Regions from separate parts of the Paenarthrobacter sp. NEAU-H11 genome, predicted to be linked through region 1. Evidence: riboswitches for the same ligand, from Rfam matches in the RefSeq annotation. Region 1 holds a riboswitch; the other holds the start of a gene.
The links. A riboswitch is a leader RNA that binds a small molecule or an ion and turns the genes downstream of it on or off. The one in region 1 is predicted to bind glycine.

Region 1 (4,408 bases):
AGAGGCGAACTCCGGCCAGGAGATGGCTTCCATCTCGGCGGTGGCGTTCAGCTTCATGGTGCAGGAGCCCAGCGGGATCATGGTGCGGTCCAGTGCCAGGTCCCGGTCGGAGAGGCGGCGGATGTAGCGCAGCAGCTGGGTCTCGGAACGGTGCGTGTTGAACACCGGGTGCTGCAGGTAGCTGGAGGTGCGCAGCACCGATTCGGGCAGCTCGAAGCCCTCACCGGACACAACCGGACCGGCGCCAAAGGCGACGGCAACCGCGGCGAGGACCTCCGGCGTCGTGGTTTCATCAACGGAAACGCCAACGGTGTCCGCGTCGATGAGGCGCAGGTTGATGCCGCGGGCTTCGGCGGCGGTGATCACCTTGGCGGCCTTGCCGGGAACACTGACCGTGAGGGTGTCGAAGAAGGTGTCGGACACCAGTTCGCGGCCGGCGGTCTTCAGCGTGGCGGCCAGGGCGCGGGCGTTGTTGTGGACAGTCTCGGCGATCGCCTTCAGGCCGTCGGGGCCGTGGTAGACGGCGTAGAAGGAGGAGACGATGGCCAGCAGCGCCTGCGCGGTGCAGATGTTGGACGTGGCCTTCTCGCGGCGGATGTGCTGCTCGCGGGTCTGCAGTGCCAGGCGGTAGGCCGGGACGCCGGCGTTGTCCTTGGAAACGCCCACGATGCGGCCGGGGAGGGTGCGTTCCATGCCGTCGCGGACGGCCATGTAGGCGGCGTGCGGCCCCCCAAAGAACAACGGCACGCCAAAACGCTGGGTGGAGCCGACGGCGATGTCCGCGCCCTGCTCGCCCGGCGGGGTAATGAGGGTGAGGGCCAGGAGGTCGGCGGCGACGGTGACCAAGGCGCCGCGGTCCTTGGCTTCGGCGATGACGGCGGACTGGTCCCAGACGCGGCCGGAGACGCCGGGCTGCTGCAGGACGACGCCGTTGATGTCGCCGTCGGGAAGTCCGTTGGTGAGGTCTGCAATTTCCACCTCAAAGCCCAGGGCTTCGGCACGGCCCAGCACGATGGCGATAGTCTGCGGCAGGAGGTCGGCGTCGAGGACGGTCTTGCCGTCCTTCGCCGTCTTGGACTTGTTGGCGCGGCGCATCAGCAGCACGGCTTCGGCGACGGCGGTGGCTTCGTCGAGGAGGGAGGCGTTGGCCACCGGGAGCGCGGTGAGGTCCTGGACCATGGTCTGGAAGTTCAGCAGCGCCTCGAGCCGGCCCTGGGAAATCTCCGGCTGGTACGGGGTGTAGGCGGTGTACCAGGCGGGGGCTTCAAGGATGTTGCGGCGGATCACCGGCGGCGTCACGGTGTCGTAGTAGCCCTGGCCGATCATCTGCACGGCCGTCTTGTTCTTGCCGGCCAGCTTGCGGAGCTCGGCGAGGACCTGCACTTCGCTGAGGGCGCCCTCAAGGGTGAGCGGCTTGTCCTGGCGGATGGAATCCGGAACTGCGCTGTCCACGAGGCCATCAAGGGTGTCGTAGCCGACGGCCTTGAGCATGGTGTCGATGTCGGACTGGCGGCGCGCGCCGATATGGCGGTCTGCGAAGGTGGTTGGGGACGATTGAACCGTCATGAGAGGAACTCCATAATTCAGGTGGCAACCGGTGCCACTTTGATTCGGGTTCCTCCCCGCTCTGTATTGGACCTGAGAGTTTTGCGTTGCCCTGCTGTTCAGCGGGGCGCCACTTGCACCGTCGGTGAGCCCGGTTGCCCGGACTGCTTTCCAGAGTTGCCTTGCCGCGGCGGTACGTGGGCCTGAGAGATTCCTGGGGAGGATTTGCTCCTACGGCGCCTGCAGAACGTACCGGCAGGACTCTCCCGCCGCAGATCATAAGCACGTGCCACTGGTCGGTGACACGGCTCACACCTTACCGGGTTATGGGGCTGGATGCAAAATTCGCGTCTTTCCAAGGCAGGCTTACGACGGCGGGACGCGCCGGACGTGCTCGAAGGCATGAGGTGCACGGAGGCAGTGCAATTAGGAAGCTTCCGGAAGTTCTAGCGGGAGGCTTCCCTGCCCAGCCGGTACCCCGCCCAGAACGCCAGGACGAGCAGTCCGACGACGGCGACGGCCAGGCCGATCTGTGTACCTTGGGTAACCAAGGCGATGCCGCTGCCGCTGAAAAGCTGGTTGCTCAGCGGCGCGTAGGCGAACCAGCCGAAGCTGGCGTCCGCGTTGCTCCATGCGACGAGGCACCCCGCCACTACCGTCACAAGGCCAGCGATGGGAACGACGGCGGCAAGAACCCGGGCAGGCGGCGGAGTTTTGCGGTCTTCAGGTGCGTTGTTGTCCCCCATGCAGGCGAGTCTAGCCGGGCCGCCCCCGGCGTCCGGCTCCGGGGCAAGACAGGCTCCGGGCAGCGGGTTTAGGCTGGGCGGATGTTGACCATAGGCAGCACCGTCCTCGGCGTCAACGACGTCGCCCGCGCAACCGCCTTTTGGCACGCCGCCCTCGGCTACGTCCCGCAGGAGCCCGGGGACGAAACCTGGGTGATCTTAGTGCCGGCTTCGGGCCCGGGAGCGCAGCTCGCCCTCATGCTGAGCGAAACGCCGGTCCAGGAGCACCCGCGCATTCACCTGGACCTGTATGCGGACGATCAGGGCGCCGAGGTGCAACGGCTGGTTTCACTCGGCGCCCAGCGCGTCGACTGGGACCTGTACCCGGAGAACCCCGATTTCGTGGTCCTCGCCGACCCCGACGGCAACAGGTTCTGCGTCGTTGACAAAAGTCCGCGGTAGCCCCGCCGTCGAACCTTGAACTTCCGGCCGGGTCAGTTTTCAGGCAGTTGCCCGGCCAGCCCCTGCAGTGATGGTTCCCGGCCCAGCTCCACATGGGCGAACGCCAGCGCTGCCGCAAGTTCGGCCTTGCCGTCATAGATGGCCCGGCACAGGCTCAGGTGCTCCGCGCACTGGACCTGGGGATCACGATGCCCGGTCAGGGTGAAGAGCCACTGCATCCTGCCCAGCAGAGGCTTCATGGAGTACTCCAGCAGCGAGTTGCCTCCCATCGAGACGATCTCCGCGTGCAGGGCCGTGTTGATGAGCGGGATCTCCGTGTGGTCGTGGCGCAGGGTTGCTTCTTCGGCCTTGTCCATCATGTGCTGCAGGCGCGCTGTGGACTCACCCCGGGCGGCGGCCTGGGCGGCGAGCCGCGCGGCGAGGACCTCGAGGCTGAGCCGGACATCAAAGAGTTCATTGACGTCCCTCAGGGTGATCTGCTTGACGGTGGCCCCGCGCCGTGGCGAGGTGTCAATGAAACCTTCGGCTTCCAGCTGCTGGAGGGCTTCGCGGACGGGGACCCGGGAAACGTCCAGGGCCTGTGACAGCTCGCGTTCCCTGAGCCGTGAACCGGGCGCGAAGTCACCCGAGATGATCAACTCCCGGATCCGTGCACGGGTAGCATCAGCCGAAGACGCGGGTGCGTCCGCCTGGGTACTCAAAGATGCCTCCTGTTGGTTCCAGTGCCCTGCTTCCGGGCTGCCTCAGTTATTCAGCTCCACGCGGGTGCCGACCCCCTGGTTGAGTGCAGCGTCATACAGGAGCCTCCCGATGGCAAGGTCCTGCAGGCCGATACCCACCGAATTGAACAAGGTTATGTCCTCATCCCCCAGACGGCCTGCTTTTATCCCGGCCGCCACGTCACCAAGTTCGGCTTCCACATCGTCAAAGCCCATGACGCCTTCAGCCACAGGGACGATCAGTCCCCCTGACTTCGCTTGGGCCGTGGCCAGGCTGTCCACGAAGACCCGCGCCCGCGCCATACCCGCTGAGTCAATCTCCCGGTGGTCAGGCCGCGGACGGGATCCGACGGCGTTGACGTGCAGTCCGGGCTGGAACCACTCCCCCTTGACCAGCGGCTCAACCGCTGGCGTGAGGGTGCACAGCACGTCCGAGTTCTCAACAACTTCCTGCACACTGGCGGCCCGCGTGATGTGCAGCCCGTATGAGGAAATCCGGTCACAGAACGCAGCGACCGTCTCAGTGGAACGGGACCACACCACGACATTTTTTATCGGCAGGACGGCCAGCATGGCTTCCACATGTGCCACCGCCAGGGCCCCCGCCCCCACCAACCCCAAGGTGGCACTCCCGGGCCTGGCAAGCAGCTTGGTCGCCACCGCGCTGGCAGCGGCCGTACGGACCCGGGTGGGGACTTTACCGTCCAGGATGGCCAGTGTTTCACCGGTCAGCTGGCTTACGAGCATGATGGTGGACCGCTGCGAGGGCAGGCCGGCCCCACCGTTGGACGGGATGTCCGCCAGTAGTTTCACGGATGCCAGCTCCTCCGGCCCGGACAGCGCCGCCATCGGCAGGAACCGGGCATCCGACGACGGCAGGAGGAGCGAATCCGGCGCGGGCTGGACAGCGGTACCTCGGCTCAGGCCGGCAAAGACGCGTTCGACGGCGGCAATGGT
Region 2 (4,408 bases), on a different contig from region 1:
GCGGATCGCCAGCAGGCCGGCGAGCTCGCCCTGGGAGCCGGCGTTGGGCTGGATGGACACCTGGTCGTACCCGGTGATCTCGGTCAGCTGCGCCTCGAGGTCGGCAATCAGTTCGCGCCAGCCCTCCGTCTGGGAGTCCGGGGCGAAGGGGTGGATGGAGGCGAACTCCGGCCAGGAGATGGCCTCCATCTCGGCCGTGGCGTTCAGCTTCATGGTGCAGGAGCCCAGCGGGATCATGGTGCGGTCCAGCGCAAGGTCACGGTCCGAAAGCTTCCTGATGTAGCGCAGCAGTTGGGTCTCGGAACGGTGCGTGTTGAACACCGGGTGCTGCAGGTACCCGGAGGAACGCACGACGGCGGCGTCCAGCGCGAATTCTCCCTCGCCGTCCGCGGCGGCCGGGACGCCGAAGGCCTTCAGCACCCCGGCGGCAATTTCTGATGTTGTCGTTTCATCGGCGGAGAAGCCCACCGTGTCCGCGTCGATGAGGCGCAGGTTGATGCCCGTGGCTTCGGCGGCAGCGACGATCCCGGCAGCGTTGCCCGGCACGGAGACGGTGACGGTGTCGAAGAAACTGGTGTGCAGCACGTCCAAACCGGCGGCCTTGAGGGACGCGGCCAGCATCTTCGCGTGGGAGTGTACTGACTGGGCGATCGCCTTCAGGCCCTCCGGGCCGTGGTACACGGCGTACATCGAAGCCACGATGGCCAGCAACGCCTGGGCGGTACAGATGTTGGACGTGGCCTTCTCGCGGCGGATGTGCTGCTCGCGGGTCTGGAGTGCCAGGCGGTAGGCGGGAACGCCGGCGTTGTCCTTCGAGACACCGACGAGGCGGCCCGGCATGGAGCGTTCGAGGCCCTTCTGCACAGCCATGTAGGCCGCGTGCGGGCCGCCGTAGAACAGCGGGACGCCGAAGCGCTGGGCGGAGCCCACTGCGATGTCCGCGCCCTGCTCGCCGGGAGGCGTGATGAGGGTGAGGGCCAGGAGGTCGGCGGCCACGGTCACCAGCGCCCCGCGGCTCTTGGCGTCGGCAATCACTGCGGCGTGGTCAAAGACGCGGCCGGAAGCGCCCGGCTGCTGGAGCACCACACCATTGATGGCGCCGTCGGGAAGTCCGTTGGAAAGGTCGGCCACTTCCACCTCGAAGCCCAGTGCCTCTGCCCGTCCCCTCACGATGGCAATGGTCTGCGGCAGGCAGTCGGCATCCAGCACAGTCTTGCCGTCCCGGGCATCTGCGTTCTTATTGGCCCGCCGCATCATCAGCACGGCCTCGGCCACGGCCGTTGCTTCGTCCAGCAGGGAGGCATTGGCGATGGGCAGGCCCACCAGGTCCTGCACCATGGTCTGGAAGTTCAGCAGCGCCTCGAGCCGGCCCTGGGAAATCTCCGGCTGGTACGGGGTGTATGCGGTGTACCACGCCGGGCCCTCGAGGATGTTGCGGCGGATCACCGGCGGCGTGACGGTGTCGTAGTAGCCCTGGCCGATCATCTGCACCGCGGTCTTGTTCTTGCCGGCCAGCCGGCGGAGCTCAGTGAGGGCCTCCACCTCGCTCAGCGCACCTGCCAGTTCCAGCGCAGAGTCCTGCCGGATGTCCTTGGGGACGGCGGTATCAACCAGCGCGTCCACGGTGTCGTAGCCCACGGCCTTGAGCATGGTTTCGACGTCGGCCTTGCGCCTTGCGCCGATGTGCCGGTCAACAAAGGTGGCGGCAGAAGCGGGTTCGGCAGTTGCCGGGGTGGCAGTGGCCGGAACGGCGGAGGCCGGAGATACAGTCACGAGGAACTCCATAACTAAGGCGGCGCAGGATACGCCGCATCGATTCGGGTCCTCCCCGCTCTGTATCTGTACCTGAGAGTTTCCGCGTTGCCTGAACACGCGGGCACCGCTTGCACCGTCGGTGAGCACGTCAGTCAAGGGATCCGGGGAGCGGACCTCAAAGCGGACGGCGTGCTGCTTTCCAGAGGTGCCTCGCCGCGGCGGTACATGGGCCTGTGAGATTCCTGGGGAGGTATTGCTCCTACGGCGCCTGCTTGTACCTTCTGGCAGAACTCTCCCGCCGCAGATCAAAGGCTATTCATTTGGGTTGTCTTTGGCGCACGGGTAACGGCCCGCACACAGCACAATTCTCCTATGCCGCGGGCCCGGGGGCAAATGTCAGCTAGCCCCGTAGCCGTTCCACGGCTGACAGGAGTTCCGCCACGTCCGCCTGCCTGCTCCCCGCCTTCCCGGACGGCCCGCTTTCCCACATGGCGTTGAAGTACAGCCCGTCCCCCATGTACAGCACTGCCTTTGCCATGGGCGTGCCCACGTCCTGCCCGATAAGCTCCAGCCATTGCTGCTGGATGGCGGCGAAGCGGCGGCGGGCTTCCTCGTGGGCCACCTCCGCCAGCCGGGTCACGGCCACAAAGGAGCGGTCCATCGGAGTATCGGACCACAGCGACGACTTGATGAAGTATGCCGCCGCCCCCTCCGGTGCGGAGGCCATGGCGGCGAGGTCCTCCCCTGCCAGGCGGTCCAGCCGTTCAAGGGTGGCGGCGATCAGCGCTTCCTTGTTGGGGAAGTGGTACAGGAGGCCCCCCTTGGAGACGCCCGCGCGCTTGGCCACCGCGTCCAGGGTGGCAGCCCGCTCCCCCACGTCGATCAGGAGTTCTTCGAAGGCATCCAGGACGGCATCTCGCGCAACGGGTTTTCTGGCCATGGTTCCCATCATGCATGGTCACGAAGCTGTTTCTTAACTATACCGTCCAGACGGTATAGTTAAAGCATGATCATGCCCGCCGCCTCCCAACAGAGCACCATCCGCCCGGCTCCAACCGCATTGCCCGCGCCAGGCCTGCCCGGGGGCAGCTGGCGCGACTGGCTGGCGCTGGGCCTGCTGATGTTCCCGGTCCTGCTGGTAGCCGTGGACAACACAGCCCTGACCTTCGCCCTGCCTGCCATTGCCGCCGCCCTCCGCACCTCGGGAGTAGAACTGCTGTGGATTGTGGACGCCTACCCGCTGGTGTTGGCCGGGCTGCTGGTTGCCATGGGAAGCCTGGGCGACAGGATCGGCCGGCGCCGCCTGCTGGTCATCGGCAGCATCGGCTTTGCCGCAGTCTCGGCAGCAACCGCTTTTGCCCCCAGCGCCGGATGGCTCATCGCAGGCAGGGCTTTCCTTGGCTTCTTCGGCGCCATGCTGATGCCCGCCACGCTGTCCCTGATCCGCAACATCTTCCCGGACCCCAACCGGCGGAGGTTGGCCATCGCCATCTGGGCCGCCGGATTCTCGGGCGGCGCCGCACTGGGGCCCATCCTCGGCGGGTGGCTGGTGGAACAGTTCTGGTGGGGAGCCGTACTCCTGGTGGCAGTGCCCATCATGCTGCCGCTCCTGGCCCTGGGCCCGGCCTTCATCCCGGAGTCCAGGGACCCGTCACCGGGGAAGGTGGACGTGCCCAGCATCCTGCTCTCCCTATTCACCATGGTTCCCATGGTTTACGGGATCAAGGACCTGGCCACCGAAGGCCCGGGTGCCACAGCCCTCGGAACCATGGCGCTCGGCCTGGCAATGGGCGCGGCCTTCGTACGCAGGCAGCAGCGGCTGCACAGTCCGCTGCTGGACCTGCCCCTGTTCCGGAACAGGGTGTTCAGCATGGCCATCACTGCCAATATCCTGGCCTTGTTTTCATTCAACGGCTTTATCCTCTTCCTCGCCCAGCACCTCCAGCTCATTGAGGGCATGTCCCCCTCGGCTGCCGGAATGGCCATGGTCCCGGCACTGGTGGCCACCATGGTGTCGGGCCTTGCCGTGGTGCCGGCGGTGAGGAAAGTACGGCCGGGCTTCGTGATGGCGGCAGGACTCGCCATGAGCGCCGCCGGCTACAGCATGGTGGCTTTCGGAAGCACCGGGGGCGGGCCCGCGCTGCTCCTCGGCGCGCTGCTGGTCCTTGCACTGGGCGTGGGGACGGCGGAGACCATCTCCAACGATCTCATCCTGGGAAGCGTGCCGCCGGAAAAGTCCGGGGCGGCGGCAGCGATTTCCGAGACGGGGTACGAAATTGGCGCCGTTTTGGGAACCGCCGTGCTGGGTTCCATCCTCACGGCTTCCTACCAGCACAACTTGCGGCTTCCGGCCGGCCTCGCAGAAACCGCCCCCGCCCAAAGCACCGCGCACGCCCGAGAGACCCTCGCTGGAGCCATGGACCTGGCAGCCGGCCTGCCGGGCCCCATGGCCAGCACCCTCCGGCAGGCCGCCGGCTCGGCCTTCGAGTCAGGGGTGCACGTCACCGCAGCGATTGGACTGGTACTGATGGCGACGGCGGCCGTCCTCGCCGCCGTCGTACTCCGGAAGGTGCCCAAGGCAGCCAGCTGAAGGCCGCAAGGCGCGCCCCCGCCGGTGACAGCAAAGCGCCCGCAGCCGGAGCGTGTGGCTCCG

Region 2: it holds a riboswitch for glycine, as region 1 does, so the genes downstream of both, gcvP (aminomethyl-transferring glycine dehydrogenase) here and gcvP (aminomethyl-transferring glycine dehydrogenase) in region 1, are expected to answer to the same signal.

What each region holds. Positions count from the first base shown of each region.
Region 1 covers NZ_JBNZGA010000003.1:5,928-10,335, forward strand. The annotation lists gene gcvP (aminomethyl-transferring glycine dehydrogenase) at 1-1,566, opposite strand, end outside; glycine riboswitch at 1,618-1,725, opposite strand; glycine riboswitch at 1,727-1,824, opposite strand; gene ACQ3DC_RS04785 (hypothetical protein) at 1,992-2,291, opposite strand; gene ACQ3DC_RS04790 (VOC family protein) at 2,373-2,732, shown strand; gene ACQ3DC_RS04795 (GntR family transcriptional regulator) at 2,765-3,433, opposite strand; gene ACQ3DC_RS04800 (ornithine cyclodeaminase family protein) at 3,476-4,408, opposite strand, start outside.
Region 2 covers NZ_JBNZGA010000024.1:31,719-36,126, reverse strand. The annotation lists gene gcvP (aminomethyl-transferring glycine dehydrogenase) at 1-1,785, opposite strand, end outside; glycine riboswitch at 1,965-2,063, opposite strand; gene ACQ3DC_RS20385 (TetR/AcrR family transcriptional regulator) at 2,156-2,695, opposite strand; gene ACQ3DC_RS20380 (MFS transporter) at 2,768-4,345, shown strand.